2 linked regions of the Immundisolibacter sp. genome follow. The protein of the gene in region 2 interacts with the protein of the main gene of each other region in a pairwise test. Links are inferred from orthologs where the notes say so. Each region holds a gene or a part of one and is shown on either strand. Other genes may lie near its edges. The genes, in order: H5U26_RS01950 and H5U26_RS07795.

Region 1 (15,444 bases), on a different replicon or contig from region 2:
CGCGGTGTGCGGGGTGTTCTGCTTCGCATTCTGGTAGGCCGCGTCGGCGGCGACCTTCGGCGCGATGTCTTCGCGGATGCGTTTGGCCGCCTTCTTCATCGACGCGGTAGCGCCTGCCCGCGATGCTTCAGATAGCCCGGCGCTTCGAGCCAGGCGAGGGCAGCGTCGTCGACGATGGATCGGTGAAGGCGCTCAATGCTTAGGCCGCCTACGTTAGATGGACGATGTCCACGTCGCCCCAACGATCCTTGAGGTACTCCGCCACGAGTCTGCGGTGGCAGTGATGGGGCTTGTCTTCGCTGCAAAGCAGGCACCCGTCCGCGACCGCTTCCTTCGAGATGGTCTCCTCGATCCGGCGCTGCCGCATCAGATCGAGGAACTGCCGCTCGTAGTCCTGCCAGTTGCCGCCTTGCTTCTTGTAGCGGTCCAGCATCTCCTGCGTAGGCGCTAGTACGGGCAGGTGCAGGTAGCCTATTCCACAGACTTCCTTGGCGAAGTAGGCCAGGTCGTCCTTTTTGGCGAAGCCCGCCAACTGGGAGACGTTGTTGAGGCGCACATCCACGACGCACTTCGCGCCCGAAGACCGAAGCAGCTCGAAGAACCGGCGCGCGGACTTCTTCGTGAATCCAATGGTGAACAGCTTCATTCCGCTCCTCCCTCCGTCTCGGCCAGCAGCCTCTCGTCTACGTACGCCACCTTCTCCTCCTGCCGTGCCAGCGCCTCCGCGATCAGGTCCGACCGCGAGCGAAAGAGGTCCTCATGCGGCAACCCCGTGACATCCAGCAGTCGCTCCATCGCAGCACGATGGGATTCCAGCCGCCCATCGCCGAGGATGTGGGCGACTTCGACACCCTGTTCGTCCAGAGCGCGTGCCACCAACAGCGTGCGATGGCACTCCAAAGGCTCCTTCTCCGCACACATCAGGGCGATGCGGTGCTCCCCGGCGCCATTTATCACCCGTCCGACGCCTTGCTTGAACAGCTCCGTGCGGGCGAGCAGTCCGTACTGAACGCGCCCGCTCTCGTAGCAGGAAGGGTCGTCAGAACGTGCCCCGAGCTCCCGCCCCAGAAACACGTACTTGATACCGCGCGCCTTGAGATTGCGGGCCAGTGCGTCCTTGTTGAACTGCGGGTTGAAACGGCTGAAGGGCGCCGAGCGCACGTCGGCGAGCGCCGTGACGGCGTGCTGGTTGAGCAAGGACACCAACGCGTCCAGCGGGTGCGTCGAGTGGCCGATGGTGAAGACGACGATCGGTTGCTGGATGGTCATGGCTTCGGCCCTCCCGCTTGCTCCATGATGGCGGCGATGAGCTTGTAGCAGCAGCCGTTGTGCGGCTCGCCCAGGCTCACCGTGAGGAAGCTCTCGCCGATCTGGTAATCACCATCCGGTTTCGCGAGGTATGCCCGTTCGTAGATCGGGTCGGTGACCCACAGGTGATAGTCCGCACCGACGTGCTTGAAACGACCCTGCACGCGCCGCTTGGGGTTGCCAAAGGCCTCGCCCGGCTTGAACACAGACAGGGTCATGCGATCGACGCGAATCAGGATCAACGAACTCCGGATACCGCTGGCCTGAGCAAGGTCGATGCGATCGTTCAGCCCGTTATAGGTGCTGTCCCCGTCCACCCACAGCCGACCAACCGGGTCTGCCAGTGCGGCGAGGTCACTCCACTTCAGTCGCGCGACGCGCTGCCAGTAGTGATCGGGATCCAGGAGCCAGTTTTCCTGTTGGTAGTCCTTGGGCTTCGGCGTGATCAGGGGCACGTCCATGAGATCGAGCAGCCGCGGGTCGCTGCCGTCCGCGTACTGGCGCTCGTACTCCGACACCTCCTCGTGCTCCCGCGCACTGACCGGCCGGATCCAGCCGACGCGTTTGTCTGCGGAAAGCTCGATGCCGGCGACGCAGCGGCCGTTGAGCTTGCGCGAGTTAGCAAGGCACACGACGCGCTTGACTACAGGCATGGTCGAGTCTCCTTGTTCGCCCATTCAGGATACCCACTCGGCTCACGTCAAGCGGCCAACTCTTGGCGGACCTGCTCGCGAGCCGACCCCCAGAACGGGTATTACATCGTAGTTCGGTAAGGCGTCCAGAACGCTTTCGGATATTGGATGCTGGGAAGCGTTGAGTACGGCCTAGGCACGCAACTTTGGTGGGCGGACTTCCCTCGTCTCGATCCACGAGAACGCCATCGCTTGGCCTTGCGACGTGCTTGTACTCGGCCGCGTCCATGTTGTTGCGCAGCGCGTCGGCGGCGGCCCACAGCTTGGCCTCGAAGCCGAGGTTGGCGCTGCTGGCGGACGTGGAGTTGCTGTGCGGGCCATGAGTCAGTTCCAGCGGTGGACGGTGTGAAGTTCGGGATGGGAAACCCGGCCCCGCAAGGGGCGATTGCTCGCGCGCTTGCCCGCGTCGGTGGTGAGCATGCTGTCGGTGCCGCAGGCGCAGTCGTAGAGCAGGTAGATGAAGGAGACGATCTTGTTGTGGGTGGCCTGGTCCAAAGTCGCGTGCACTCCCTGTCGTTGATCGGTTTACAGCGGGCGTACCAGCGGGCGCGATGGACCGCGGTAGACGGCAACGCGGTCGGCCGTTCCTGTTTTGCGGGTGGGCTGAGGTCGCCGGCAAGGCGGCGAAGGCCTGGACGGGCCGCCCGGCATGTCGCGGCGCCAAATCCGGCCGGGCGTAACCTGCGCTGATAATAACCACCACCCACCGAAACTTCCGCGCGATCATGCTCAAGCCGCTTGTGTTCGTATACGGCAGCCTGCGCCGGGGCCAGCGCGCCCACCCGCGCCTGCGCCCGGCGGCCGTGTGCCTGGGGCGGGCCTCGGTCACCGGGCGCCTGCACGATTGCGGGTGCTATCCGGCGGCCCTGCCGAGTCGGCGACCGGGCGAGCGTATCCAAGGCGAGCTGTACCGCCTGACGCGGCCGGGCGTACTGGCCGCGCTCGACCGTTACGAGGATTGCGATCCACAGGCACCGCACGGCGGCGAGTACCGGCGCGAGCCGGCGGCCGTGCGCCTGGCCGGTCGCCGGCTCAGCGCCTGGGTGTACTGGCATAACGGCCCGCTGCGCGGCGCGCGGCGCATCCGCACGGGCATGTGGCGCGGGCCGGGTCGATGAAGCTGGCGTTTCAAACCTGCCTGGTCGGCGGCGCGGTGCGCGACCGCCTGCTCGGCCTGCCGGTGCAGGACCGCGACTACGTGGTGGTGGGCGCCACGCCGCAGGATCTGATCGATGCCGGCTTCAAGCAGGTGGGGGCCGACTTTCCGGTGTTCCTGCACCCGCAGACCGGCGAGGAGTACGCCCTGGCGCGCACCGAGCGCAAGACCGGGCGCGGCTATCACGGCTTTGCAGTGAGTTTCTCGCCGGACGTGACGCTGGAGGAGGACCTGCAGCGGCGCGACTTGACCATCAACGCGATGGCCGAGGATGCGGACGGGCACATCATCGATCCTTTCGGCGGCCAGGCCGATCTGGCCGCCCGCCGGCTGCGGCACGTGTCGCCGGCATTCGCCGAGGATCCGGTGCGCATCCTGCGCGTGGCGCGCTTTGCGGCGCGCTTTCACCGTCTGGGCTTCGTGGTGGCGGACGAAACGGCGGACCTGATGCGGCGCATGGTCGAGGCCGGCGAGGTCGATGCCCTGGTGCCGGAGCGGGTGTGGCAGGAGTTCGAGCGGGCGCTGCGCGAGCCCGATCCGCAGCGCTTCATCGACGTGCTGCGCGACTGCGGGGCGCTGGCACGGGTGCTGCCGGAGCTCGACCGCCTATTTGGCGTGCCGCAGCCGGCCGAGCCGCACCCGGAAATCGACACCGGCGTGCATGTGCTGATGGTGCTGGAACAGGCCGCGCGCCTCGGCCCGGACCCGCAGGTGCGCTTCGCCGCCCTGATGCACGATCTGGGCAAGGGCACGACGCCACCGGAGCAGTGGCCGACTCATCACGGCCACGAGGGGCGCAGCGTGGCGCTGGTGAAAGCGCTCTGCGAGCGCCTGAAAGTGCCGGTGGCCTATCGGGAACTGGCGATCGCCGTGGCCCGCGACCACGGCAACGCCCACCGCGCGCTGGAGCTGCGCCCCGGCACGCTGCTGGAGGTGCTGGAACGCACCGACGCCCTGCGCCGGCCGCAGCGTTTCGCGCAGTTCCTGCTGGCCTGCGAGGCGGATCACCGCGGCCGCAGCGGCTTCGAGCAGCGGCCCTACCCGCAGGCACAGCGGCTGCAACTGGCCTTCGAGGCCGCGCGCGGCGTGGACGTGGCGGCCCTGGTGCAGCGCGGCCTGACCGGCGAGGCCATGCGCGAGGCGCTGCGCGCCGCCCGCACGCAGGCGATCAAGAAGGCCGTGGCGGAAGCGGCGGCGTGAACGACCCCGCCTCGCCACCGCCCAAGGGCCGCGGCACCGGCCAGAACCCCACCCCGCGCTACGCCCGCCAGGCGCGGGTAAGCGATCCCGCCGACGAACCGGCAACCGGCCCGCGCACCGTGGTCAGCGTGGACGCCACGCGCTCGGTCATCACCCGCAACGACTCGCCGGACCTGCCGTTCAACCAGTCGCTCAATCCCTACCGCGGCTGCGAGCACGGCTGCATCTACTGCTTCGCCCGGCCCAGCCACGCGTATCTGGACCTGTCGCCGGGGCTCGATTTCGAGACCCGCATCCTGGCCAAGCCGCGTGCCGCGCAGCTGCTGGCCGACGCCCTGCGCAAGCCCGGCTACCGCTGCCAGGTGCTGGCCATGGGCACCAACACCGATCCCTACCAGCCGGCCGAGCGCAACTGGCGCATCACCCGCAGCGTGCTGGAACTGCTGCTGGACTGCCGCCACCCGGTGGCGATCGTCACCAAGTCGGCGCGCGTGTGCCGGGACATCGACCTGCTGGCCGAGCTGGCACGGCAGGAACTGGCGACCGTGTTCCTGTCCGTCACCACGCTGGACGCCGACATGGCCCGCACGCTGGAGCCACGCGCCGCGGCACCGCAGGCGCGCCTGGATGCCATTGCTCGACTGGCGCAGGCCGGCGTGCCGGTGGGTGTGCTGGTGTCGCCCATCGTGCCGGCGCTGACCGACCACGAACTCGAACGCATCCTGGAGGCCGCCCACGGCGCCGGGGCGCGCTTTGCCGGCTTCGCCCTGGTGCGCCTGCCGGGCGAGGTGGCGGCTTTGTTCGAGGACTGGCTCACGCACCACCAGCCGCTGCGCGCCGGCCACGTGATGAACGCCATCCGCGCCAGCTGGCGCGGCGAACTGGCCAGCAGCGAGTTTGGCGAACGCCAGCGCGGGCACGGCCCGCAGGCACAGCTGATCGCCCAGCGCTTCACTCTGGCCAGCCGGCGCCTTGGCCTGGGTCAGGCGCCGGCGCTTTCCACGCAGCACTTTCGCCCGCCCGCCGGCGGGCAGCTCGGCCTGGGGTTTTGAGTCTGACGCTCGGGTGGCCGGCGCGCTGCCGTCAGGGCGGCGGCAGGCTGCGATCGGCGGCGACTGCCGTGCCGGCCGCGGCGCCGTGCGGGTCCTGGGCAAACAGGCGCACGCGGCGGGCGCGCAGGAACAGCCGCTCGCCGATCGCGTAGGGGTTTTGCGCGTAGCGTTCGCGCGGCAGCTCCACCTCCACCAGGCCGGCATCGGCGCCGCGCTCCAGTTCAATCCGCACCAGCGCGCCCATGGCCCGCACGCCGCAGACCACCGCTGCGTCCAGCGCGCCGGCCTCGTCGGTGGACAGCTCGATCTCGTGCGGGCGCAGGTAGGCGGCCGCAGTTCCGCTGGCGGTGGCGTGTTCCGGCGCCGGCGCGCGCCAGTTGCCGATGTGCGCCCAGCCGTCGTGCAGGCGGCCATGGAACAGGTTGACGCTGCCCAGGAAGCTCGACACGAAGGGCGTGGCCGGCTGTTCGTAGACCTCGTCCGGCGTGCCGACCTGCTCGATGCGGCCGCGGTTCATGACCACGATGCGGCTGGCCACTTCCATGGCTTCCTCCTGATCGTGGGTCACGAACACGCTGGTCACGTGCAGTTCCTCGTGCAGGCGGCGCAGCCAGCGGCGCAGTTCCTTGCGCACGTTGGCGTCGAGCGCGCCAAACGGTTCGTCCAGCAGCAGCACCCGCGGCTCGATGGCCAGCGCCCGCGCCAGCGCTACCCGCTGGCGCTGGCCGCCTGAAAGCTGGTGCGGATAGCGCGCCGCGGCGTAGCCGAGCTGCACCAGTTCCAGCAGCCGCTGCACGCGCTGGGCGATCTCGGCCGCCGGCGGGCGCAGCTTGCGCGGCCGGGCCTTCAGGCCAAAGGCGACGTTCTCGAACACCGTCATGTGCCGGAACAGCGCGTAGTGCTGGAACACGAAGCCGACCCCGCGCTCGCGCACGTGGCGGCCGGTGGCGTCCTCGCCGTGGAACTCGATGCGCCCGGCGTCGGCCTGTTCGAGGCCGGCGATGATGCGCAGCAGCGTGGTCTTGCCGCAGCCGGACGGGCCCAGCAGCGCCACCAGCTCGCCGGTGGGGATGTGCAGGCTGAGGTCGTCGAGCGCCTGGAAGGTGCCAAAGCGCTTGCTGACCTGATCGATCACGATGCTCATGCGGTTTGTCCGTGCGGGAGGGGGGCACTGTCTGGAATCGGCGCGTCCTGGGCTTCACTGGTACGCCACTCCACCAGGGTCTTGATGCCCAGCGTGACCAGTGCCAGCAGGGCCAGCAGCGAGGCGCAGGCAAAAGCAGCAACGAAGTTGTATTCGTTGTAGAGGATCTCGACATGCAGCGGCAGCGTGTTGGTCTGGCCACGGACGTGACCGGACACCACCGAGACCGCACCGAACTCGCCCATCGCCCGGGCGTTGCACAGGATCACGCCGTACAGCAGGCCCCACTTCACGTTCGGCAGCGTCACCTTGCAGAACACCCGCCAGCCGCCGGCGCCCAGCGTGAGCGCCGCCTCTTCCTGGTCCGAGCCCTGCGCCTGCATGAGCGGGATCAGCTCGCGGGCGACGAACGGGAAGGTGACGAAAATCGTCGCCAGCACGATGCCCGGCACGGCAAACACGATCTGCACGTCGTGCTCAATCAGCCACGGTCCGAGCCAGCCGTGGGCGCCGAACAGCAGCACGTAGATCAGGCCGGCGATCACCGGCGAGACGGCGAACGGCAGGTCGATCAAGGTGATCAGCAGGCTCTTGCCGGGGAACTCGAACTTGGCGATGGCCCACGACGCCGCCAGGCCGAACACCAGGTTCAGCGGCACGGCGATGGCAGCCGCGATCAGCGTCAGGCGCATGGCGGAACGTGCGTCCGGTTCGCTGAGCGCGGCGAAGTAGGCCGCTGGCCCCTGGCGCAGCGCCTCGGTGAGCACTGCCGCCAGTGGCAGCAGCAGGAACGCCACCAGGAACGCCAACGCGAGCAGCGTGAGGCCCACGCGCAGCCACAGCGGTTCCAGCAAAGCGGGGTTGTGCCGGGCCATGCGTCAGACTCCACCGGTGCGCCGCCGGCTCCAGGCCTGCAGCAGGTTGATCGGCAGCAGCAGCAGGAACGACAGCGTCAGCATCGAGGCGGCAATGGCCGTGGCGCCGGCGTAGTCGTATTGCTCAAGCTTGGTGATGATCAGCAGCGGCGTGATCTCGGACACGAACGGCAGATTGCCGGCGATGAAGATCACCGACCCGTACTCGCCCAGCGCCCGGGCGAAGGCCAGCGTGAAGCCGGTCAGCAGCGCCGGCCAGATGGTCGGCAGGATCACGCGCCGGAACGTGGTCAGCCGGCCGGCGCCAAGACTCGCCGCGGCTTCTTCAAGCTCCGCCTCGGCATCCTCAAGCACCGGCTGCACCGTGCGCACCACGAACGGCAGGCCGATGAATATCAGCGCCACCACGATGCCCAGCGGCGTGAAGGCCACCTTCACGCCCAGCGGCACCAGCAGCGCGCCCAGCCAACCATTGGGCGCGTACAGCGCCGTCAGCGCGATGCCGGCCACCGCCGTGGGCAAGGCAAACGGCAGGTCCACCAGCGCATCCACCAGCCGCCGGCCGGGAAAGCGGTAGCGCACCAGCACCCATGCCACCAGCAGGCCGAACACCAGATTGATGGTGGCCGCGAACAGGGACGCACCGAAGGTCAGGCGATACGAGGCCAGCACGCGCGGGCTGCTGACCGCCTGCCAGATGCCCTCCCAGCCGAGCTGCGCGGCCTTCAGAAAGGTGGCCGAGAGCGGAATCAGCACGATCAGGCTGAGGTAAAGAACGGTGAAACCGAGCGTGAGCCCGAAGCCGGGTAGCACGCTGCGCGAGCGAATCTGGGAAAGCATTCGAGTGGTTCCTGTTTCGGTCGGCCCGGTGGGGGCCCGGCCCCGGCGCGGAATGGAGTGGAGGAACTCCCACGCGCCGGGGCCGGGCCCCGCCAGGTTCCGTGCCGGAGGGGATCAGCGCCCGGCGGCGTAGATCTGGTCGAAGATGCCGCCGTCGGCGAAATGCGTGGCCTGCGCCTTGTCCCAGCCGCCGAAGGCCTCGTCCACCGTGAACAGCGGGATCGGCTTGAAGGTGCTCGCGTACTTGGCCAGCGCCGCCGGATCACGCGGCCGGTAGAAGTGCCGGCCGGCGATGTCCTGGCCCTCGGGGCTGTAGAGGTACTGCAGGTACGCCTCGGCCAGATCGCGCGTCTTGCGCCGGTCCACCACCCGGTCCACCACCGCTACCGACGCTTCGGCCAGCACCGACAGCGACGGGTAGACGATCTCGAACTGGTCCGGCCCGAGTTCCTTCTGCGCCAGGTAGGCCTCGTTTTCCCAGGACAGGAACACGTCGCCGATGCCGCGCTGCACGAAGGTGGTGGTCGAGCCGCGGGCGCCCGAATCCAGCACCGGCACGTTGCGATACAGCTTGGTCACGAACTCGCGCGCCTTGTCGTCGCTGCCGTACTTGCGCTTGGCGAACTCCCACGCCGCCAGGTAGTTCCAGCGGGCGCCGCCGGAGGTCTTGGGGTTTGGCGTGATCACCGACACGCCGTCGCGCACCACGTCGTCCCAGTCGTGAATGCCCTTGGGATTGCCCTTGCGCACCAGCAGCACGATGGTGGACGTATACGGCGCGCTGTTGTTGGGCAGGCGGTTGATCCAGCCGGCGGGAATCAGCCCGCCGTTGACGCGCAGCGCATCCACGTCGTAGGCCAGAGCAAAGGTCACCACGTCCGCGGCCAGGCCGTCGATCACCGCCCGCGCCTGCTTGCCGGAACCGCCGTGCGACTGGTTGATGGTGACCGTCTCGCCGGTCTGGTCCTTCCAGTGCTTGGCGAAGGCGGCGTTGAAGTCGACGTACAGCTCGCGCGTCGGGTCGTAGGAGACGTTCAGCAGCGTGCGGTCGGCGGCCAGCGCGGCGCCAACGCCCCCCAGCAGCACCAGCAGGCCGAGCACGAGGGCGACCAGGATGGCGCTGCCGCCGGCCGGCTTGCGCTGTGGGGGCGGTTCCGGCTCGAAATCGGGCCGGCTTTGCTCCAGTTCCCAGAAATAGGTTTCAAAGGTCATGACTGAACTCCTGAGTGAGGCTGAGTGAGACGGCGCGGGTCAGAAATCGACCTGGGCGCGCACGGTGTAGGCGCTCGGCTCGTCACCGTCGGTGGGTCTGCCAGGGCGGTCAACTTCCAGCACCTTGATGTAATTGGCCTGCAGCTTGATGCTGGGCGTCAGGTGCCAGTTGAGGCCCACGGTGAGGTTGCGTTCCTTGCCGCCGACCAGCGCGCCGTCGTTCAGGTCCAGCTGCGACAGGCGCAGTGCCAGCTCCCAGGCGCCGATGCCGCCCTGGCCAACCACGCCCAGAGGCGTGACGCGGTCGAACACGCCCTCGCTCACCTTGTAGGGACGGCTCTCGCCGGTGATGAACCAGCTGGTCAGCACGTACCAGCCGTTCAGATCGACGTCACTGGCCGATTTGCGATTCACCTTGGTGCCGATGTACTCGCTTTGCAGCGACCACGGCCCCCATTCGCCGGCGGCTTCCAGGCCATAGCTGTCGATGTGATCGGTACCGGTCAGCACGCCGGTGTCGACCAGTTGCGCATCGGTGATGTTGGTCTCCGGTCGGCTGGCAAAGCGCAGGGCATTGGTCGAATCGTTCGGGTCGTGGCGACGCAGCGCGGCGCCCACATGCAGCACCTGCCCGTTGTCCCAGAACGGCGCCCAGGTGGCGCGACCGGTGATGTCGGTGCCCTCGTCGCCTTCGCTTGCGGCATCGTCCTGGGGCCGCTCGCCGAACAGACCGCCGGCCACGCTCCAGTTGGCGCCGGAGGTCTGCACCGCGGCGCCAATGTGCCGCGACGGCGCAAACACGTCGATCAGCGAGCGCTCCAGGAAGGTCAGCGCGCTGTCGCTGCTGACCTGCTCGAAGCTGAACGGCTCCTTGAAGTTGCCGACCGTGAGCAACACCGGCTTGAATCCGGTGTAGCTGATGTAGGCGTCGCGAATGCCGCTGGCGGCCGGGTTGGCCTTGCTGTCCGAGAACTCGTACTCGACCTTGTAATCCCAGACACGAAACACCGTGCCCTGCGCGCCCAGGCGCGCCCGGCGGATGGCGGTGCCGTCGCCCAGTTGCTGCTTGTCCGCGTCGTAATGCGCGTAATCCACCTGGACCCGGCCGATCGGCTGGAACACGAAGGCATTGTCGTAAGACGCCAGCTTCACGCTGCGCCCGTTGTGCGTGACCTTGATGCCCTTCTGCTGGTCGGCCAGCGCCTGCGCGTCACGCGCTTCATGGTCGATCTCGAGTTGCCGGCGCAGCACGCGCAGCTCCTGGTCGAGCTGCTCGACGCGCTGTTCAAGGCTGGTATTCACGTCAGCGGCCGCCTGCGTGGCGACCGGCGCCGCCCACAGGACGGCCAAGCCGCCCAGCATCGGCAGGGCGTGCATAAAGGCTTTCATGGAAAAGTGCTCCGGATTTTTTCACTTGAAGCCTCCGGTAGCCCGGTCGGTCGTGCGTGATTGCTTTTGCGAGAAGACCGGCTGCGCGCGTGCGCTGGCCGGAACGGGTCAGACCCGTTCGGGATGGCGAGTCACGGTCAACACTGCTCGCCGGATGAGGACAGGCGCAGTTTCTCGGTGCGCTCGATCTGCACCACGCGGCCGTCGTGGACGGTGATTTCCACCGCGCCATAGCGCAGCCCGCGCAGCGCTTCAATTACCCGGCGCAGGGTTTCATTCGGCAGCGCGTCAGGCGACAAGGGCTGGGTCATGGCTAAATCCAGGATCGGCGATGCGACATTTGGCTGTAGCCAATAGCAACGCCCATGCCATCGACACTGATTAAATTGTTATTTATTCAATAACAATTAGTTGACGATATTAGGCCGCTGGTATCGGCCATTCTTTTTCCAGCTTATATGCTGTTAACTGGTGATATGCAGTGGCATTCCGTCAAATATCACGGAAATTAACAGTGCCAGGCACGGTGCATCCCTTCATGGGTTGCCCCGCGTCGCCAGCCGGCCAGGCCCTACCGGCCACGACGCGTGCAAGGCTCAAGACTTCAGCAAGCGAAAGCGAACTCGCGCTCGGGCGCCGCATCGCTCACCTCGCGCCCGCCGATGAACAGGCGCAGCTCGCCCGGCGGAATGGCCCGCCAGTCCTCGTCCACCGTGAGCGGTTGGGTGGCGACGATCGCGATGCGGTCATCCAAGTGATTCAGGCGCGCAAAGTCCACACTCAGATCGCAATCGACGAGCCGGGCCGCCCCGAACGGCGCTTCCCGGCACAGCTGGAACAGATCCGTCGAGCCATGCGCGAACAGCAGCTCGCCGTTGGACAGCAGGTAGTTGAAGGCGCCATGCGCGCCGATCCGGGCGGAAAGTCGCTGCACCTCGGCCTGCAGGCGCGCCAGCGAGGGCGGCTGCTCGCCAAAGCGCTCGCGCAGGCCGTCCAGCAGCAGGCACAAGGCGCGTTCGCTGTCGGTCTGGCCTTGCGGCCGATAGTGCATGGCCGATGTTTGCGGCAGATCGCGCAGGTCGCCGTTATGAGCGAAAGCCCAGGTCTGGCCCCACAGCTCGCGCACGAACGGGTGGCAGTTCTCGTATGCCACGCTGCCCTGCGTCGCGCGCCGCACGTGAACGATCACGTTGCGCACCTTGATGTTTCGGCGCGCCACGGCTTGCGCCAGCGGGGAGAACGCCGCCGGCGCCACGTCCACCGTGAGCTGGCATTGCCCGCCCTCGAAGTGGGCAATGCCCCAGCCGTCGGCATGGTGGTCGGTGTCACCGCCGCGCCGCATGAAGCCCTGCAGTGCGAATTGCAGCGACGCCGGCTTGTAGCTGTTCATTCCAAGCAACTGGCACATTGGCCACTCCTGCGCGGACCGCGAAACCTGAGGGTGCAGAGCCTTGCGACCGAACTTGCGCGCGATTGCCGGCGTGGCGCCGTGAGGGCATCACACCAGCGTGGCGATCATCACTTCGGTCGATTTGACCAGCGCGATGACCGTCGAGCCGGGCTTCAGACCCAGCTCGTCCACCGAGCGCGTCGTGATCACCGAAGTCACGATACCCGCCGGCGTCTCGACGTCGACTTCGCTCACCACATCACCGCGGATGATCTCCTTGACCTTGCCCCGGAACTGATTGCGCGCGTTGATTGCCTGCACACCCATTGCCAAATCTCCTTCTAGCCCGGCAGCGGGAACACGCCCCGCCGCCGGCACGATTGAAAAGTACGCGCCGCCAAAAGCCCCGCCCGAACCGGCCCTCGAGTGCGGCCGGCCGATGAAGCGCGCCTGACGGTCGCCCCCTCGACGCAGCCGACGAAGGCGGGCGCAGCGGACGGCCAAGCTTGACCGGCGCCAGCGGGCGCACAAGCTCGGCAACGCCCATCAAGGCGAATTAGCAATTACCGCGCCATCTTTTTGTTTTGACTTTTTTCAATCACTACAGAGGGTTGAAATCCATCCCAGGCTTTTTCTGGCTCCTTCGAGCACATATGGCCATTACAGCTGTATCATTTCACGGCCTGCCGTCAACTGTTGCCGATATGTGCGCAAGCCCGCGGCGCCGCCCAGGCAGCAGGCCCGCCCCGCAGCCACCGCCTGCGCGGCGGGCGCGCGAGCCGCCGCGAAAGATCGATTTTTAGTTCCTTACAGCCAGTTACATGACGGAATCACGCATGACGACCGACACCGACCTGCTGCTCGCGCTCTGGCACGAGGTCGGACACGGCGCCGATCTGGCCGCGACGGTAAAGGCCATTTCCGCGCGGCTTGCAACGGCGCTGCCACACGCACGCCTGGAACTGATTCGCTGCGATGCCGCTGCCCGGCGGTTCGAGACCGCCGCCGACACGGCCTCGCTGGCCGGGCGCCACTGGCAAGTCACGCCGACGGCATTCAAGGCGCTGAGCGGTGAAATGAAGCGCAGCCCGGTGCTCCATCTGACCGACGAATCAGCCCGGCCGGAGGCGCTCGCTGCGCTGTCGGCGCCTGTTGGCAAAGCCTTGCTGGTGGGACTGCTGCACGACGGTGGTCCGTTGCTCGGGCTTGCCGTGCTGACGCCCCGCCCGGGCGGCTTCGAGGCGGGCCACCGGCGGCAATTCGCCACCCTGCTGGAACCGCTGACCGCCGTACTGGCGCGCGATGTGCGCTTGCACGAACTGGATCAACAGCGGGCGATAGCGGAAGAAGAACGCCAGCTGCTGCTGACCCGACTCGGTCGCGATGCGGTGGCCGACACCATCGTCGGCGCCGACCGGGGTCTGCATACGGTGATGCAGCGCGTGGCGCAGGTGGCGCGTTCGGACAGCTCGGTGCTGCTGCTGGGCGAGACCGGCTCCGGCAAGGAAGTGGTCGCACGCGCCATCCACGAACGCTCGCGCCGCGCCGGCGGGCCGTTCGTGCGCGTCAACTGCGGGGCGCTGGCGCCGGAACTGGTGGACTCCGAGCTGTTCGGCCACGAGAAGGGCAGCTTCACCGGCGCCATTGGCCAGCGCCGCGGCTGGTTCGAGCGTGCCGACGGCGGCACGCTGTTTCTGGACGAGGTCGGCGAACTGCCGCTGTCGGCCCAGGTGCGCCTGCTGCGGGTGCTGCAGGACGGCGGCTTGCAGCGTGTCGGTGGCGAGCAGACGCTGCAGGTGGACGTGCGCATCGTCGCCGCCACCCACCGCGACCTGCCGGCCATGGTGGCGCAGGGCGCCTTTCGTGAAGACCTGTGGTACCGCCTGGCGGTGTTCCCGATCCGCATTCCGCCGCTGCGCGAACGACGCGACGACATCCCGGAACTGGCGCATCACTTTGCGCGGCGGGCATGCCTGAAACTGGGCCTGCCGCCGCGACTGCCGGACGCGCGCGAACTGGCACGGCTGGCTGATTACCCGTGGCCGGGCAACGTGCGCGAGCTGGCCACCGTAATCGAGCGCGCCGCGCTGCTGGGCAGCGGCGATCGGCTCGATTGCGCCGCAGCGCTTGGCATGGCTGCGCCGGCCTTGCCCAGTACTGCGGCGGCAGTCGGCTCCAGCGCCGGCGAGTTTCCGACCCTCGACGAAGCCATGGCGGCGCACATTCGCGCCGCCCTGGCGCGCACGCAGGGGCGGGTAGAGGGCCGCCGCGGCGCCGCCCGGCTGCTGGCCATCAACCCGCACACGCTGCGGGCGCGCATGCGCAAGCTCGGCGTGGTTCCCGCGCAGCATCGGCCAGCTGACGACTGAGCAGGCTCTCAGCCGGACTGGCTGGCAACCAGCTCCCGCCGATCGAAGGAAACCCCCTTGATCAGCGCCCACACCGGCTGGCCCACCACCAGACCCAGCGCCGCCACCGCCTCGCGGGTGATGCGGGCGCGCAGGTGTGGGCCGCTGTCATCGGCGCCATCCAGGGCCAGCAGCAGCTCGGCATAGGCGCTGACCGGCTCGGCGTCGATGCGCAGCACGGTGGCCTGCAACTGGTTGCGGATGCTCACGCCTTCGACGCGCTGCAGGGCGATCGCCACGTCGCGGGCGCGCACCCGCAGGCGCACCGGCGCGCCGGGCGCGTCGTCGATGTGCGGCAACCACAACCGCTGGCCGCCCACCTCCACCTCGGTCAGGGCGTAGTCCGGCGCCTGGCCGAGCACGTGCGCGTGCAGCAGCACGCCGGCCTCGAAATGGCCGGACACGGCCTCGGCCTGCGGCTGTTCCAGCACCGCATGCGCTTCGCCGCGGGCCACCACCCGGCCGGCGGTCAGGATCAGTACCTCATCGGCGAGCTGGGCGACTTCCTCCACCGCGTGGGAGACGTAGATCAGCGGAATGCCGAAGCGCCCCGGCAAGTGGTGGATGTAGGGCAGCAGCTCCGCCTTGCGCTTCAGATCCAGCGCGGCCAAGGGTTCGTCCAGCAGCAGCAGGCGCGGATTGGCCAGTAGCGCCCGGGCGATGGCCACACGATGGCGCTCGCCGCCGGACAGGCCGGCCACGCGGCGACCGAGCAGCGGCGCCAGATCGAGCGCGGCGACGACCTCATCGAAACCCGGCGCATCGGCGCCCGGCCGCG
Region 2 (15,352 bases):
CAAATTGGCCGAGGACGGTATTGCCGCCTTGTGTGACTACCTCGCCGCGCCGCCGCCGGACGTGCTGCTGCTGTTGACCGGCGACGGTTTCGACAAGCGCACGCGCGACAGCGGCTGGTTCGCCGCCTGCGATCGAGCCGGGGTGGTCATGTATGCCTGGCCGCTGGAGGTCGCCGCGCTGCCGCGCTGGCTGGTGGCCCGGGCGCGTGGGCTGGGCCTGGCGCTGGACGAGCAGGCGGCCGCACTGCTGGCCGACCTGACCGAAGGCAACCTGCTGGCGGCGGCGCAGGAACTGGACAAGCTGGCCCTGCTGGCGCCGCCCGGCGGTGCGCTGGACCGTGACGGCGTGCTGCAGGCGGTTGGCGACAGCACGCGCTACGCGACGCGCGACCTGGCCGATGCGGTGCTGGCCGGCGATCGGCTGCGCCTGACGCGGGCGCTGGCGCACCTGCAGGATTCCGGCGAGACGCCCATCCTGGCCCTGTGGCAGCTGACGCAGGACCTGCAACGGCTGATCGACGGCAACAGCTTTGGCCAGCCGCCGCGGCGGCGCGAGCTGATCGAGCGTGCCGCCCGCCGCCGGCCGCCGGCCGCCTGGCAGGGCCTGCTGGCGCAGGCGGCGCAGGTCGATCGTGCCAACAAGGGCGTCGGCGGCGGTGTCGAGCCCTGGCAGGCACTGACCGCGCTGGCGCTGCGCATGGCCGGGCCAGCAAAGGCCGGCCGCCAATCTTCGGCCCACCCACAGCGGAGCTGACCGTGGAACTCGACGCTTACATGCAGCAGCTTGGCCAGCGCGCCCGCCAGGCCGCACGACACATGGCCCGCGCCAGCACCGGCGCCAAGAATGCCGCCCTGCTGGCGATTGCCGATGCCCTGCAGCGCAGCGAAGCGGCCTTGCGGGCGGCCAATGACAAGGATCTGGCAGCCGGCCGGGCGGCGGGTCTGGACGAGGCGCTGCTCGACCGCCTGCTGCTGGACGCGCGTGGCATCGCCGGCATGGCCGAGGGCCTGCGCCAGATCGCGGCGCTGCCCGATCCAGTCGGTGCGGTCGACGAGCTGCGCGCCCGGCCGTCGGGCATCCGCGTCGGGCGCATGCGCGCGCCGCTGGGTGTGGTCGGCATCATTTACGAGTCCCGCCCCAACGTCACCGCCGACGCGGCCGGGCTGTGCCTCAAATCCGGCAACGCCTGCATCCTGCGCGGCGGCTCGGAGGCGCTGCACTCGAACCTGGCCATCGCGGCGTGCATCGCCCGCGGTTTGGAAGCCGCCGGCCTGCCGGCCACCGCGGTGCAGGTGCTGGAAACCACCGACCGCGCGGCGGTTGGCCTGCTGGCCGGCCTGGTCGAGTACGTGGACATCATCGTGCCGCGCGGCGGCAAGGGGCTGATCCAGGCCGTCATGCAGCAGGCGCGGGTGCCGGTGCTCAAGCACCTGGACGGCGTGTGCCACGTCTACATCGACGACGGCGCCGACCCGGACATGGCCCGGCGCATCGTGCTGAACGCCAAGACCCACCGCTATGGCGTGTGCAACGCCATGGAAACCCTGCTGGTGGCAGCCGGCGCGGCGGACATGCTGCCGGCCATCGCCGCCGAGCTGTCTGCCAAAGGCGTCGAGCTGCGCGGCTGCGAGCGCGCCCGCGCCCAGGTGCCGGGCATGACGCCCGCTACCGAGGCCGACTGGCATGCCGAGTACCTGGCGCCGATCCTGGCCGTGCGCGTGGTGGACGGCCTGGACGAGGCCATGGAGCACATCGCCCGCTACGGCTCGGCGCACACCGAAGCGATCATCACCCGCGACCTTGGCCGCGCCGACCGCTTCCTGCGCGAGGTCGATTCGGCCTCGGTGATGGTCAATGCCTCGACCCGCTTCGCCGACGGCTTCGAGTACGGGCTGGGGGCCGAGATCGGCATCAGCACCGACAAGCTGCACGCCCGCGGGCCGGTCGGGCTGGAGGGCCTGACCAGCCAGAAGTGGGTGGTGCTGGGCAACGGCGAGGTACGCACCTGACGGCCGCCGCCGTGCGCGGGCGCCGCCGCTTGCGACCGGTCGGCATCCTGGGCGGCACCTTCGACCCGGTGCACATCGGCCATCTGCGGGCGGCGATCGAAATCTGCGATGCGCTGGATCTGGCGCAGGTGCGCCTGATCCCGGCCCACGTGCCGCCGCACCGCTCGCAGCCGGTGGCAAGCGCCGCCCAGCGCCTGGCCATGCTGCGCCTGGCGGTGCGCGGCGTGGCCGGACTGACCGTGGATGCTCGGGAACTCGAGCGTGCCGGGCCGTCCTACACGGTCGATACGCTGACCGATCTGCGGATGCAGCTTGGCCGGCGGCCGCTGTGCCTGCTGGTCGGCGAAGACGCCTTTCTGGGACTGACCACCTGGCATCGCTGGCAGGACCTGTTCGAGCTGGCCCACCTGGTGGTCATGCAGCGTCCGCCCTTGCCGGGCGAGCCGGCCCGCGAGCTGCCGCCCGCGCTCGCCCGGGCCGTGGCCGGCCGCTGGGCCGACAGCGCGCAGGCGCTGGCCGGGTCGGCGGCGGGTCTGGTCTGGCGCCAGGCGCTGCCGCCGCTGGACATTTCCGCCACCCGCGTGCGGGCCGCGCTGCGCGCCGGGCGCAGCGTGCACTTTCTCGTGACCGACGGTTGCCTGCGGTACATTCGCCGTCATCACCTCTATACCGACTGAAACATGCCGCAAGACTTGGCCGGCCTGCAGGCCGTGGTGCTCAGCGCCCTCGAAGAACTCAAAGCCGTCGACGTGACGGTGCTCGACGTCAGCCAGCTGACCAGCCTTACCAGTGTCATGGTGGTGGCAAGCGGCACCTCGAGCCGCCATGTGCGGGCACTGGCCGAATCCGCCCGCGACGCCGCCAAGGCCGCCGGTTACCCGGTTCTGGGCATGGAAGGCGACAGCGGTGCCGAATGGGTGCTGGTGGACCTGGTCGACCTGGTGCTGCACGTGATGCTGCCGCAGACGCGCGCCCTGTACCGCCTCGAGGACCTGTGGTCGGCGCGGCCTGGCCGGCCGAAGGCAGAGCAGGCCGGCGACGGGGTGTGAGCCAGGTGCTGATTCTGGCGGTCGGCCACCGACCGCCGGCCTGGGTCAGCGCCGCCTGTGGCGATTATCTGAGCCGTTTCGGGCGACGCCTGAAGGTGGAGCTGAAGGAAATCCCGCCGGCCCGGCGCAGCGCAGGTGGCCTCGCCGCTGCGCTGGCGCAGGAAGACGCCCGCCTGCTGGCGGCGTTGCCGGACAGTGCCTGGCCGGTGCTGCTCGACCCGCGTGGGGAGCAATACGACTCCGAAGCCCTGGCGGGTGCCCTGTCCGGCTGGCTGGAGCACGGCGGGCCGCTGGCGCTGCTGATCGGCGGCGCCGACGGTTTCGGTCCCGGCGTGCGCGCGCGCGCCCGGGCCAGCTGGTCGCTGTCGCGGCTGACCTTTCCGCACATGCTGGCGCGGGTGCTGGTGGCCGAGCAGCTGTACCGTGCCTGGAGCCTGCTGCACAAGCTGCCGTATCACCGGGAGCACTGAGCCGGTGCCTGCCCGTCCCGCTGCGTTCCGGCCATGCGCGTTCTGATTGGCCGTCTGCGCCGCCTGTTGGCGTGGACTGTGTTCGCGTTGCTGGTGCTCGCGGCCGCTGGCCTGAGCGCGCTGCGCGTGCTGTTGCCGCAGCTCGAGCAGCGGCCGCAGCAGGTGGCGGCCGTGGTCAGCCGGGTGCTCGGACAGCCGGTGCAGTTCTCCGACCTGAGCGCGGGTCTGCGCGGCAATACGCCGGAAATCTCCCTGCGCAGCGCCAGCCTCCTTGGCAGCGACGGCAGCGTCACGCGGGTGGCGGCACTGAGTCTGCGCTTCAACTGGCTGGCCTCGCTGCTGGCGTGGGAGCCGCGCCTGGCCGCGTTGCAGATCGAAGGCTTGCATCTGGCGGTGGTGCGCCAGCCGGACGGGCGCTGGCAGGTCGGCGGCATGCAGGTAGGCGAGGGCGGCGGCGACGGGCTTTCGTCCTGGCTGCTGGCCCAGCCGCAGGTGCGCCTGCGGGCGGCCGTGATCGATGTCACCGACCTCACGCAGGCCGGCCGCATGCTGCGTCTGGAGCCGGCCGACGTGACCCTGCAGCGGCGCGGTGCGCGGCACTGGTTGGACCTGCGCGTTGGCGTCGGCGGGGCGGCCAGCGGCAGCTTCAGGCTGCGGGCCGAGATGGGCGGTCTTGCGGGTGACATGGCCACCACCGACGGACGGGCCTACGTGACGGCGCGGGAGGTGGTCGGCGCCGGTGTACCGCTGGGGCCTTTCGTGTTTGGCGGCGAGCTCAACGGCGAACTGTGGCTGCGCTGGAAGGAAGGCCGGGTCACGCGCGTGCATGGCTCCGTCGATGGGCGGGGCGAGCTGCAGCGGGCCGATGCGCAAACCGGTCTGGTGCTGGATGCGCTGCACCTGTCGGGCGTGATGCAGCGCGCGGCCGACGGCTGGATGGCCGGTCTGGACAGCCTGCGGGCCGAGTCCGGCGAGCGTCTGTGGCGTCTGGATCGTGCCTTGCTTCGGCGCAGTGGCGACACGCTGGCCCTGACCGGCGGCCTGATCGACCTGCCGCGATTCGGTCCCCTTGCGGCATTGATGGCGCCATCACAAAACGCCCTGGCCACGCGCCTTGCAGGCGCTGATCCGACCCTGCGTGGTCGTGATCTGCTGCTCATCGCAGGCTCGGCTGGCACAACGCCAGGACCGCTGCGGCTGGCTGTCCGGGTGGACGAACTGGGCTGGCAGCCGGATGGTGCGTTGCCGGGTCTGGCCGGCGCCGCCGGTGAGCTGCGCCTGGGCGAGGCGGCGGCCAGCTTCACGCTGGTCGGTTCGCCGCACCTGCTCCTGGATGCGCCCCGCGCCTACGCCGAGCCCCTGCAACTGGATGCCGCGCAGGGCGAGCTGACCGCGCAATGGTCGCCGAGTGGGGTCGATGCCCAGCTCGGCGGTTTTTCCGCGCGTCGCGGCAGCATCGCGCTGGCGGCGCGCGGCCGGCTGAGCCTGCCGGCCGGTGGCGAGCCCGAACTGTTCCTTCAGGCCGGCACGCCGCAGGCGGCGGCGGCCGAGTTCTTTGCCCTGCTGCCGGATCGCGGACTGTCCCCAAAGTTCATTGAATGGGGCAGGAAGGCCATCCAGGCCGGCACGCTCAGCGACGTGCAGGCGCTGCTGCGGGGCGATCCGCGGCGCTTTCCGTTCCGCGACGGGCAGGGCCAGTTCCTGGGCACGGCGCGCTTTGTCGACGTCGGGCTCGACTATCAGCCGGGTGCGGGCTGGCCGGCGGTGGCCGAGGCGCGCGGCCAGTTCGGGCTGCGGGGGGCGGAGTTTTCCCTGAGCCTGGACGAGGGCCGGTTACTCGACAGCCGGGCCAGTGCCGTGCAGGTGCGCATCCCGGATGTGGCACTGCCGAGCAAGCGGCTGTTGCTGGATGGCGTCGTCGACGGTCCGGCGCAGGACGTGATCCGCTTCGTGCAGCAGTCGCCGCTGGCAAGCCGCTTCGGCGGTCGGGTCGAGCGCCTGGCCTTCGACGGCACGGCGCAGACCCGGGTCAAGCTCGACCTGGTCTTCACCGGTCCGGTCAAGTCCACGCAGGTGTCCGGCCGTACGCAGCTGGCCGGAAATGCGTTGACCATCGCCGGCAGCGGACTGACCGTGCAGCAGCTGCGCGGGGCGCTGACCTTCGATCAGCGCGGTCTCGGCGCCAAGGCGGTCCAGGCCCGACTGTTCGGCGGGCCGGTGGTGTTCGACCTCGCCAGCGCGCCGGGCAGCGGGCTGCGTGTCGAGCCGCGCGGCCAGGCCGACGCGGCGCAAATCACCCGCTACCTGCGCCTGCCCTGGCCGGAACTGTTCGCCGGTGCCGTGCCGTGGCAGGGCGGCATCGATATCGCCGGCGCCGGCGATCTGGACCTTGACCTGAACCTGGATCTGGCCAAGGCCACCGGCGAGCTGCCGGCACCGCTGGACGCGCTGCGCAGCCAGCCCCTGCACGTGCGCGCGCAGTGCGCCTGCGGGGCGCCGCCGCGCGCCTGGGACGTGACGCTGAGCGCGCAGCCACTGACCGCGCGGCTCGATCTGGCGCCCGTGGCAGGCGGCGGCACGGCGCTGCGGCGGGGCGATCTGGCGATCGGCGTCGAAACGCGCCTGCCGCCGGCCGGCTTCAACGTGCACGGGCGCCTCGCGCAGCTGCCGCTGGCGCCCTGGCTGGCGTGGCTGGGCCAGCATTTCGGCGGTGCGGCCGGTGGCGCCTGGCCGGCGCCGCGGGTGGATGTGTATGCCGACCGGCTCGATTACCTCGGCCAGTCCTTCGCCGGGGTGCGCCTGCAGGTGCTGCGCAGCGAGGGCTGGGACATCGATCTGGATGCCGTCGACGTGGCCGGCAAGGTGAATGTGCGCGGCAGCGGCCCGACGCAGGCGGTCGGGCTGGACCTTTCCCGGCTGTACCTGCAGCGCCAGGACGGTGCCGGCGAGGGTGGCAGCGGCGGCGTGAATCCGGCCAGCGTGCCGGTGCTGGGCGGCCGCATCGGCGCCCTGCGTTATGGCGGTGAGGACTTCGGCGCGCTGGAGTTCAGCAGCCAGCGCCTCGCCGACGGGCTCGATTTCGACCGCCTGGACCTGCGTGGCGAGTACGGCACCATCGGCGGCCGCGGCCGCTGGACGGGGACCGCCCAGCGTGCCGAGAGCCACCTGGACGCGACGGCGGATTTCAAGGACTTCGGGGCATTTCTGGCGCGGTTCGGGGTGGCCGACCTGGTGCGGGGTGGCCGCGGCAAGGTGCAGGCGCAGGTGTCCTGGCCGGGCAGTCCAGGCGCCTTCGGCTTTGCCATGCTCAGCGGCCAGGTCAGCGGGCAGTTGCAAAAGGGCACGCTGCCGGACGTCGAGCCCGGCGTCGGGCGCCTGTTTGGCATCCTCAGTCTGGACAGCGTCATGCGCCGCCTGTCGCTGGATTTCCGGGACGTGTTCGGGCGCGGGTTTGCCATCGACCGCACGGACGGCGAGCTGCAGCTGGCGGCTGGCGATGCCGAGCTGCGCGACCTGCGCGTGCGCGGCCCGGCGGCGCACCTGACGCTCAACGGCCACACCAACCTGGTCGACCGCAGCCTGGACCTGCAGGTGCTGGTGGTGCCGCAGGTCACCTCCAGCTTGCCGCTGGCCGGCGCCATCGCCGCGCCCGGTGTGGGTGCGGTCATTTATCTGGGGCAGAAAATCTTCGAGGGCGCGATCGACAAGGCCACCGAACAGCACTACCGGGTCACCGGCACCTGGGCCGAGCCGAAGATCGACAAGCGTTGAGCGACGCGCATCCGGCCCGCCGCAGGATGCAGGAACCGAAAAATCCCGAGGATGCGGTTTCTCAGGCCATGGTGGCGAGACTGCGCCGGAAGCGCGCCAGCGCCAGGGCGAACAGCACCGAGCCGATGGCGGCGATGGCCAGGAATTGAGGCCAGACCACCGTGATGCCGGCGCCGCGGTACAGGATCGCCTGGGCCAGCATTACGAAATGCGTGTTGGGCGCGGCGAGCATGATGTACTGGACCGCCAGGGGCATGCTTTCGCGCGGCGTCGAGCCACCGGACAGCATCTGCAGCGGCAGCAGCACCAGCATGAGCAGCAGGCCAAACTGCGGCATGGAGCGGGCGACGGTGCCAAGGAAGATGCCCATCGAGGTGGTCGCGAACAGATGCAGCGCCGCCCCGGCCAGGAACAGCGCAAGCGAGCCCTGGATCGGCACCGACAGCCAGCCCTGCACGACGGCGGTGAGCGCGAAGGCAGTGGCGGCCAGCACCACCAGCCCCATCGACCACACCTTGCTGGTCATGATCTGCAAAGGCGTGACCGGCATGACCAGCAGATGCTCGATCGTGCCGTGCTCGCGTTCGCGAATCAGTGCCGCGCCGGTGAGCACGATGGACAGCATGGTCACGTTGTTGATGACCTGCATGATGGCGCCGAACCACGATTTGTTGAGTTCGGGATTGAAGCGCACCCGCAGCGCCAGATCGACCGGCAACTCCGTCACCTCGCGATAGCGCTTCACGAAGGCGCGCACCTCGTCGTTCACGATGGTCTGGATGTAGCCGCTGCCGGTGAAGGCCTGGCTCATGCGCGTGGCATCGACGTTGAGCTGGATCGTGGGCTGCCGCCCCGCCAGTACGTCGCGCTGGAAGTCCGGCGGGATGTCCAGGGCAAAGGTGTCGAGGCCGGCGTCCATGCGGGCATCCATTCCGGCCTGGTCGATGATTTCGGGGGGCATGAAATAAGGCGGGTAAAAGGCGCTGACGATGCGCCAGGACAGCGGCGAGCGGTCCTCGTTCACCACTGCGATCGGCGCCTTGTTCAGGGTCTCGGGCATGGCCTTGGCCGCCGTGTAGACCGAAACGGTGAAGGCATAGACGATCAGCACCAGCATCATCGGGTCGCGCGCCAGGCTGCGCAGCTCCTTGATGCCCAGATGAAAAATATTGGCCGGGCGCATGGGCTAGGGATGGCCTGAAAAACGTAGCGAGCGAGTGGATGGCGCCGGCCGCCGGAGCGCAGAAAGCGCAGTGTATGTGCCAATACATGAGCATTTCGAGCACCGCCGGACGGTGCCAGGCGCACGCGCAGTAGTTTTGCAGACCATCCCGCTACCGCTCCTGCTTCTTGAGCAGCGTGGCGGACAAGCCGATCAGGATCGGCACGGCCAGCGCCAGCGGCAGAAAGGCGGCATGCAGGTCCGAGAAGTTGAGGGCCTTCGAGAAGGTGCCGCGGGCGATGGTCAGGAAATGTGTGGTCGGGTAGATCTCCCCGATCAGCCGGCCGGCGCCCTGGAGCGAGGACACCGGGTCGATCATGCCGGAGAAGTTCACTGCCGGCAGGATGGTCAGCACCGCCGTGCCGAAGATCGCCGCGATCTGGCTGCGCATGAAGGTGGAAATCAGCAGCCCCAGAGCCGTGGCGGCGCCGACATACAGCAGCGCAGCCGCCGCCAGCGTCAGGAAGCTGCCCTTCAGCGGCACGCGAAACACGGTCACCGCCAGCAGCGTGAGCAGCAGGAAGCTCAGGAAGGACAGGACCACGTAAGGCAGCTGCTTGCCGAGCAGGAATTCGAGCCGCGTGGTCGGCGTGACGTAGAAGTTGGTGATCGAGCCGAGTTCCTTCTCGCGTACCACGGCGAGCGCTGCGAGCATGGCCGGAATCATCATCAGCAGCAGCGGAATCACCGCCGGCACCATCGCCACCAGGCTCTTGACGTCCGGGTTGTAGCGGAACCGGGTCTCGATGGTGACGAGCCCCGCCAAGGCCTCGCCACGGCCGGCCTCGCGCGCCCTGGTGGCCAGCCAGTGGGCATGAATCCCCTGTACATAGCCGCGCACGGTCTCCGCCCGTGTCGGCATGGCGCCGTCGATCCAGGCGCCGATCTGCACCGGCCGGCCACGGGCGACGTCGCGCGCGAAGCTCGGCGGGATCTCGATCGCCAGGCTCAGCTTGCCCGAGCGCATGCGCCAGTCCAGATCGGCGTAGTCGATGATCGGCGGCTGTTCGCTGAAATAGCGCGAGCCGGCCAGGTCCAGGGCGTAGTTTTGGCTCAGCGTGGTCTGGTCGCGGTCGAGCACGGCGAAGCTGAGATCCTCGACGTCCAGGTTGATGCCATAGCCCATTACCAGCATCAGCAGGGCGCTGCCGAGCAGGGCCAGCGTCAGGCGGATCGGGTCGCGCACCAGCTCGAGCGTCTCGCGCCGCGCATAGCTGCCGAAGCGCCGCGGGTCGAAGTGCTGCCGCCAGCCGCTGAGGCCACCGTCGCTGGCCGCCGACGCCTGGGCCGTCAGTCGTGGCTCGTCGTCCTTCTTGTCGGCCGCGGTGGCATCCTCGAGGTAGGCGATGAAGGCATCCTCCAGCGTCGCTGTGCCGCGCCGCTGCGCCAGCTCGGCCGGCGGTCCGACCGCCAGCACCTTGCCGGCGTGCATCAGCGAGATGCGGTCGCAGCGTTCGGCCTCGTTCATGAAGTGGGTGGAGATGAAGATGGTCACCCCGTCGCCGCGCGACAACTCGACCAGCATGCGCCAGAAGGCGTCGCGCGCCACCGGGTCCACGCCCGAGGTGGGTTCGTCCAGGATCAGCATCTCAGGCTTGTGGATCAGCGCCGCCGCCAATGACAGGCGCTGGCGCACGCCCAGCGGCAGCGCGTCGGGCAGTTTGTCCATCACCTGCGTGAGGCCGAAGCGCTCGGCCATTTCCTGCACCCGCGGCGCGATCTGCGCCGCCGGCACGCCGAACAGGCGCGCGTGCAGGGTGAGGTTCTGCGCCACCGTCAGTTCGTTGTAGAGCGAGAACGACTGCGACATGTAGCCGACGCGCCGGCGCGTGGCGATGTCGTGCGGGTCGACCTCGTTTCCGAACAGCCAGGCCTGGCCTTCGGTCGGCGACAGCAGGCCGGTGAGCATCTTCATGGTCGTGGTCTTGCCGCAGCCGTTGGAGCCCAGAAAACCGAAGATCTCACCCCTCGGCACGCGCAGGCTGACGTGATCGACCGCCGTGAAGTCGCCAAAGCGCATGGTCAGATCCCGGGCCTCGATTGCGGTATCGCCATCGTCTTGCGGCCGCGGCGGAATCTCGACCGGCCGGTAACCCCGCCGCTTGTCCTCCGGCAGCAGGCGGATGAAGGCCTCTTCCAGCGTCGCCGCGCCGGCTTGCGCCAGGATGGTCGCTGGGCTGCCGATGGTCAGTACCCGGCCATCGTCCATGGCCGCCAGCCAGTCGAAGCGCGCTGCCTCTTCCATGTAGGCAGTGGCCACCAGCACGCTCAGGTTGGGGCGGTTGCGGCGGATGCCGGCGATCAAGTCCCAGAACTGGCGCCGCGACAGCGGATCGACGCCGGTGGTGGGCTCGTCCAGGATCAGCAGGTCCGGGTCGTGGATCAGCGCGCAGCACAGGCCGAGCTTCTGCTTCATGCCGCCGGACAGCTTGCCGGCCGGCCGGTCCAGAAATGGGAACAACCCGGTGGCGCGCGTGAGCGTCTCGATCCGCCGTGCCCGCTCGCTGCCGTCGTGGCCGAACAGGCGGGCGAAGAACTCGAGGTTCTCGGCGATCGACAGCGTCGGGTAGAGGTTCTTGCCCAGGCCTTGCGGCATGTAGGCAATGCGCGGCAGGATGCCCCGGCGCGCGCGGGCATCGGCCAGGTCCACGCCGAACACCTCGATCCGGCCGTCCTGGATGGCGCGCGCGCCGGCGGTCAGCGCCAACAGGCTCGACTTGCCGACCCCGTCCGGGCCGATCAGGCCGGCCATGCAACCGCCCGGCAGGTCGAGCGTCACATCGACCAGCGCCTCGACCTTGCCGTAGCGCAGGCCAACGCCGCTGAGGCGGGCCACCGGGGCGCCGTCCGGCGGCGGGCTGGCGGGGGGCGCGGCGGTCACGGCGGCAGGATGATCGCCAGCTGCTCCGGCCAAGCGGCGTTACGATCGATGCGCACGTAGGCGACGCCCGGCAGGCCGGTCTTGACCTGCTTGAGGTGTTTTTTCAGCAGATCGAGGTCGATGTTGGCCTTGACGCGGAACATCAGCTTCTGCCGCTCCTCGGCGGTTTCCACCGTCTTGGGCGTGAACTGCGCCACGTCGGCGACGAACGACACCCGCGCCGGCACCACGTACTGCGGGGCGGCATCCAGCACCAGGCGGACCTCGTCGCCCAGCGCTACCCGGCCGGCCTGCGCCGTGGGCAGGAAAAAGGTCATGTACACGTCGCCCAGGTCGACCAGGTTCAGCACCACGCCGCCGGCCGGCAGCACTTCGCCGGGTTCGGCCACGCGGTACTGCACGCGCCCGTCGCGCGGCGAGCGCAGCACGCTGTCGTCGATGTCGGCCTGGATGCGGTCGATGGTGGCGCGAGCTGCATCCACCGCTGCGCCGGCGTCGACCACCTGCGCGCGGCTGTTGACCAGGGCCGCATCGGCGGCTGCTACCTGCGCGCGCGCCGCCGCCACCGCTGCCACCGCCGCCGCGAACCGTGCCTGCTGGTCGTCGAGCTCTTGCTCGGAGATGGCAAGGCGCGCGCTGAGTTCGCGCGAGCGGGCGAGGTGCTTTTGCGCCGCCACGCGTTCGGCTTCGTTTTGCGCCACCCGCGCCTCGGCAGCGTGTTTTTCGGCCTCGCGCTGATGCACCAGGCTCTCGGCGGTGGCGACGCCGCTGTGCGCCCGCTCGAGCTGCGCCTGGGCCTCGGCGCGCTGGGCTTCGAGCACGGCCGTATCCATGCGCGCCAGCTCCGCCCCCGCGCTGACGAAGTCGCCCTCGCGGGCCAGGATTTCCTTGATCCGCCCCGGAATCTTGGCGGCAATGTCGATTTCGGTCGCCTCGATGCGGCCGTTGCCGCTGGCGATGCCGTTCAGTGCGCCGTTGCGCTCGAGTACGTACCGCCAGCCTGCGAACGCCAGCGCGGCGGCGATGGCCACGGCGGCAAGCACGCCAGCGCGGCGCCACCACGGGCGGGTTTCGTTATTCACGCTGTCTCCTGTGACTGGGTTTACGGCCGGTATGGGCTGCCGAGGCGCCCAGGTTTCGCCGTTCCATCGGCGTCGAACCGCGCCCGGCTATAGTTTGGCAGCAGATTGGGGAGCGCGATGCTTTCGATCAAGTCGGCGCCCCCAACACGTGCTCGAGACAGGGCATGCGCGCCTTGGCTCGCTGCGCCTGGTCACGGTAATTGCTGCCACCGGCAGCATCAAGCAAGCACATGTGGTGCCGGATGATCGATCGCGGCGATCGCCACGGCAGGTCAACCCGCCTCCGCAGCCAGCCGGCCCCCTGAATCATGGGCGAGTTGGCAAGACTCCGGCCGCCGGCCGGTGAAGATCACCGACGCTGGTCGACCCGTGAGCGGGTGCACGGGTTCGTCCAGCGCGATCAGCGGCAGGTCGTGATCGGTGAACAGCCGCACCCAGCTTTCCAGCGTGCGGAAGTACCACGGCGCCGGTTGCGCAAAGCCCGGCCCGCAGCCGGCCCAGGAACCCTCGCGCCAGCCGTTTCGGTAGGGCAGGCCGTGGTCGCCAGTATGCGGGTGCAGGGTCTGCACCACCAGTGTGCCGCGGGGGTCCAGCAGCGCCGGCGCCGCGCGAAACAGTGCCTCGGTCGAGTCCCGGCCGAGCAGGGCGAAGTTGCACACTACGGTGTCGAACATCTGCCCGATGCTGCCGGCCGCCAGGTCGTCGTACGACGCGACCGTGAATTCACATCCGCCGGCCGCCCGGGCGACGTCGATCAGGCCTTGCTCCGCGTCCACGCCCAGCACCGCCAGGCCGAGCGCCGTCAGCCGGCGCGAGAGCCAGCCTTCGCCGCATCCGGCATCGAGTACGCGTTTCGGCCGTTGGCGCATGACTGCCTCCACGATCGCCTGGTCGGTCACCAGCCGGCGGCTGTCGATGCGCTGCTGGCGCACGGCGTCAGCCCACGGCGCGGCGTTGCGTTGCCAGGCGCTGCGGATGGCCGCCTCGTGCCGATCCTCGGGGGAGTGTTCCATGCGTGTGTCCTCGCTGGGCCGTGGCGGGTCGTTTTTCTCGACGCCTATCGTCCGCTTACTTACCATTCGTTGTTCGAACGCTGTCGCCGCACGGCGCGTGAGCCATCAGGGGATCCCATGTCCGACGAAAAAATCTATCCGGTACCGGCCGAGTTTGCCGCCCGCGCCTACATCAAGGCCGCCGACTACGAGGCCCTGTACGCCCGCTCGCTGGCCGATCGGGATGCTTTCTGGGCCGAGCAGGCCAGCCGTTTCGTCAGCTGGTTCGAGCCCTGGCGGACGGTGTGCGAGGAAGACCTGACCGCCGGCCACATCCGCTGGTTCAGCGGCGGCAAGCTGAACGTGGCCTACAACTGCCTGGACCGACACTTGGAGACCCGCGGTGAGCAGACGGCGCTGATCTGGGAGGGCGACGATCCGGCCTTCGCCCGCCACGTCAGCTACCGTGAGCTGTACGACGAGGTCTGCCGCCTGGCGAATGTGCTCAAGACCCGCGGCGTCAAGAAAGGCGACCGCGTCTGCATCTACATGCCGATGATCCCGGCCGCGGTGGCGGCCATGCTGGCCTGCGCGCGCATCGGCGCCGTGCATTCGGTGGTGTTTGGCGGCTTTTCGCCGGAATCCATCAAAAGCCGCATTCTGGATTCCGACTGCCGGGTGGTCATCACCGCCGACCAGGGCCTGCGCGGCGGCAAGCCGATTCCGCTCAAGGCCAACGTCGATCAGGCACTCGAAGGGTGCCCCAACGTGCATACCGTGTTGGTGTACCGGCACACCGGCGCCGACATCGCCTGGCAGGACGGCCGCGACGGCTGGTATCAGGACCTGCTGGCCTCGGCCAGTGCCGACTGCCCGGCCGAGCCGATGGACGCCGAGGACCCGCTGTTCATCCTCTACACCTCGGGTTCCACCGGCAAACCCAAGGGCGTGCTGCACACCACCGGTGGCTATCTGACCTACGTGGCTCTGACCCACAAGTACGTCTTCGACTACCACGACGGCGACGTCTACTGGTGCACGGCGGACGTCGGCTGGGTCACCGGCCACAGCTACATCGTCTACGGGCCGCTGGCCAACGGCGCCACCTCGCTGGTGTTCGAGGGCGTGCCCACGCACCCCACGCCGGCCCGCTTCTGGGAAGTCATCGACAAGCACCAGGTCAACATCTTCTACACCGCGCCGACCGCCATCCGCGCCCTGATGCGCGCCGGCGACGAGCCGGTGCTGGGCACCAGCCGCAAGTCGTTGCGGCTGCTGGGTTCGGTCGGCGAGCCGATCAACCCCGAGGCCTGGGAGTGGTACCACCGCGTGGTGGGCGAGGGGCGCTGCCCGATCGTCGACACCTGGTGGCAGACCGAGACCGGCGGCATTCTGATCTCGCCGCTGCCGGGGGCGACGGCGCTCAAGCCCGGCTCGGCCACCAAGCCGCTGTTTGGCATCGAGCCGGCGCTGATGGATGCCGACGGCAACGAGCTGTCCGGCGCCGCCAGCGGTAACCTCGTTTTGAAGCGCTCCTGGCCGGGCATGATGCGCAGCGTGTTCGGCGACCACCAGCGCTTCGTCGACACGTATCTGAAGGCCTATCCGGGCTACTACTTCACCGGCGACGGCTGCCGGCGCGATGCCGATGGCTACTACTGGATCACCGGCCGCGTGGACGACGTCATCAACGTGTCCGGCCACCGTCTGGGCACGGCCGAGATCGAATCGGCGCTGGTGCTGCACCCGGCCGTGGCCGAGGCGGCCGTGGTCGGCTACCCGCACGAAATCAAGGGCCAGGGCATCTACGCCTTCGTGACCCTGATGGCCGGGCTGGAACCGACGCCGGCCCTGCGCGACGAACTGCTGGCGACG

What was found.
Region 1: the proteins of H5U26_RS07795 (region 2) and H5U26_RS01950 interact in binary tests that used the Escherichia coli proteins (3 or more experiments, as listed by UniProt). The link is inferred for Immundisolibacter sp. from one-to-one orthologs.

What each region holds. Positions count from the first base shown.
Region 1 is NZ_JACIZD010000001.1:394,103-409,546, reverse strand. What follows is about bases 4,497-7,480. They hold H5U26_RS01950 (sulfate ABC transporter ATP-binding protein), read right to left. Parts: upstream 6,553-7,480; coding sequence 5,440-6,552; downstream 4,497-5,439. Other genes in these bases: cysT (sulfate ABC transporter permease subunit CysT), read right to left, coding at 7,431-7,480; cysW (sulfate ABC transporter permease subunit CysW), read right to left, coding at 6,549-7,427; H5U26_RS01955 (PA0069 family radical SAM protein), read left to right, coding at 4,497-5,408. In the rest of the region: H5U26_RS01990 (hypothetical protein), read right to left, coding at 1-99; H5U26_RS01985 (DUF488 domain-containing protein), read right to left, coding at 209-646; H5U26_RS01980 (DUF488 domain-containing protein), read right to left, coding at 643-1,269; H5U26_RS01975 (hypothetical protein), read right to left, coding at 1,266-1,961; H5U26_RS01970 (hypothetical protein), read right to left, coding at 2,325-2,495; H5U26_RS01965 (gamma-glutamylcyclotransferase family protein), read left to right, coding at 2,726-3,118; H5U26_RS01960 (multifunctional CCA addition/repair protein), read left to right, coding at 3,115-4,356; more of H5U26_RS01955, read left to right, coding at 4,353-4,496; more of cysT, read right to left, coding at 7,481-8,267; H5U26_RS01935 (sulfate ABC transporter substrate-binding protein), read right to left, coding at 8,382-9,479; H5U26_RS01930 (OprO/OprP family phosphate-selective porin), read right to left, coding at 9,519-10,868; H5U26_RS01925 (YezD family protein), read right to left, coding at 11,006-11,179; H5U26_RS01920 (class II glutamine amidotransferase), read right to left, coding at 11,473-12,258; H5U26_RS01915 (molybdopterin-binding protein), read right to left, coding at 12,367-12,585; H5U26_RS01910 (sigma-54 dependent transcriptional regulator), read left to right, coding at 13,095-14,627; modC (molybdenum ABC transporter ATP-binding protein), read right to left, coding at 14,636-15,444. UniProt on the Escherichia coli protein: Part of the ABC transporter complex CysAWTP involved in sulfate/thiosulfate import. Responsible for energy coupling to the transport system.
Region 2 is NZ_JACIZD010000004.1:27,200-42,551, reverse strand. Bases 1-2,892 are described here. They hold H5U26_RS07795 (glutamate-5-semialdehyde dehydrogenase), read left to right. Parts: upstream 1-774; coding sequence 775-2,010; downstream 2,011-2,892. Other genes in these bases: rsfS (ribosome silencing factor), read left to right, coding at 2,691-2,892; nadD (nicotinate-nucleotide adenylyltransferase), read left to right, coding at 2,040-2,687; holA (DNA polymerase III subunit delta), read left to right, coding at 1-754. Also shown: more of rsfS, read left to right, coding at 2,893-3,059; 23S rRNA (pseudouridine(1915)-N(3))-methyltransferase RlmH, read left to right, coding at 3,056-3,529; H5U26_RS07775 (YhdP family protein), read left to right, coding at 3,563-7,300; H5U26_RS07770 (ABC transporter permease), read right to left, coding at 7,362-8,483; ribosome-associated ATPase/putative transporter RbbA, read right to left, coding at 8,635-11,403; H5U26_RS07760 (HlyD family efflux transporter periplasmic adaptor subunit), read right to left, coding at 11,400-12,416; H5U26_RS07755 (methyltransferase domain-containing protein), read right to left, coding at 12,758-13,498; acs (acetate--CoA ligase), read left to right, coding at 13,616-15,352. UniProt on the Escherichia coli protein: Catalyzes the NADPH-dependent reduction of L-glutamate 5-phosphate into L-glutamate 5-semialdehyde and phosphate. The product spontaneously undergoes cyclization to form 1-pyrroline-5-carboxylate.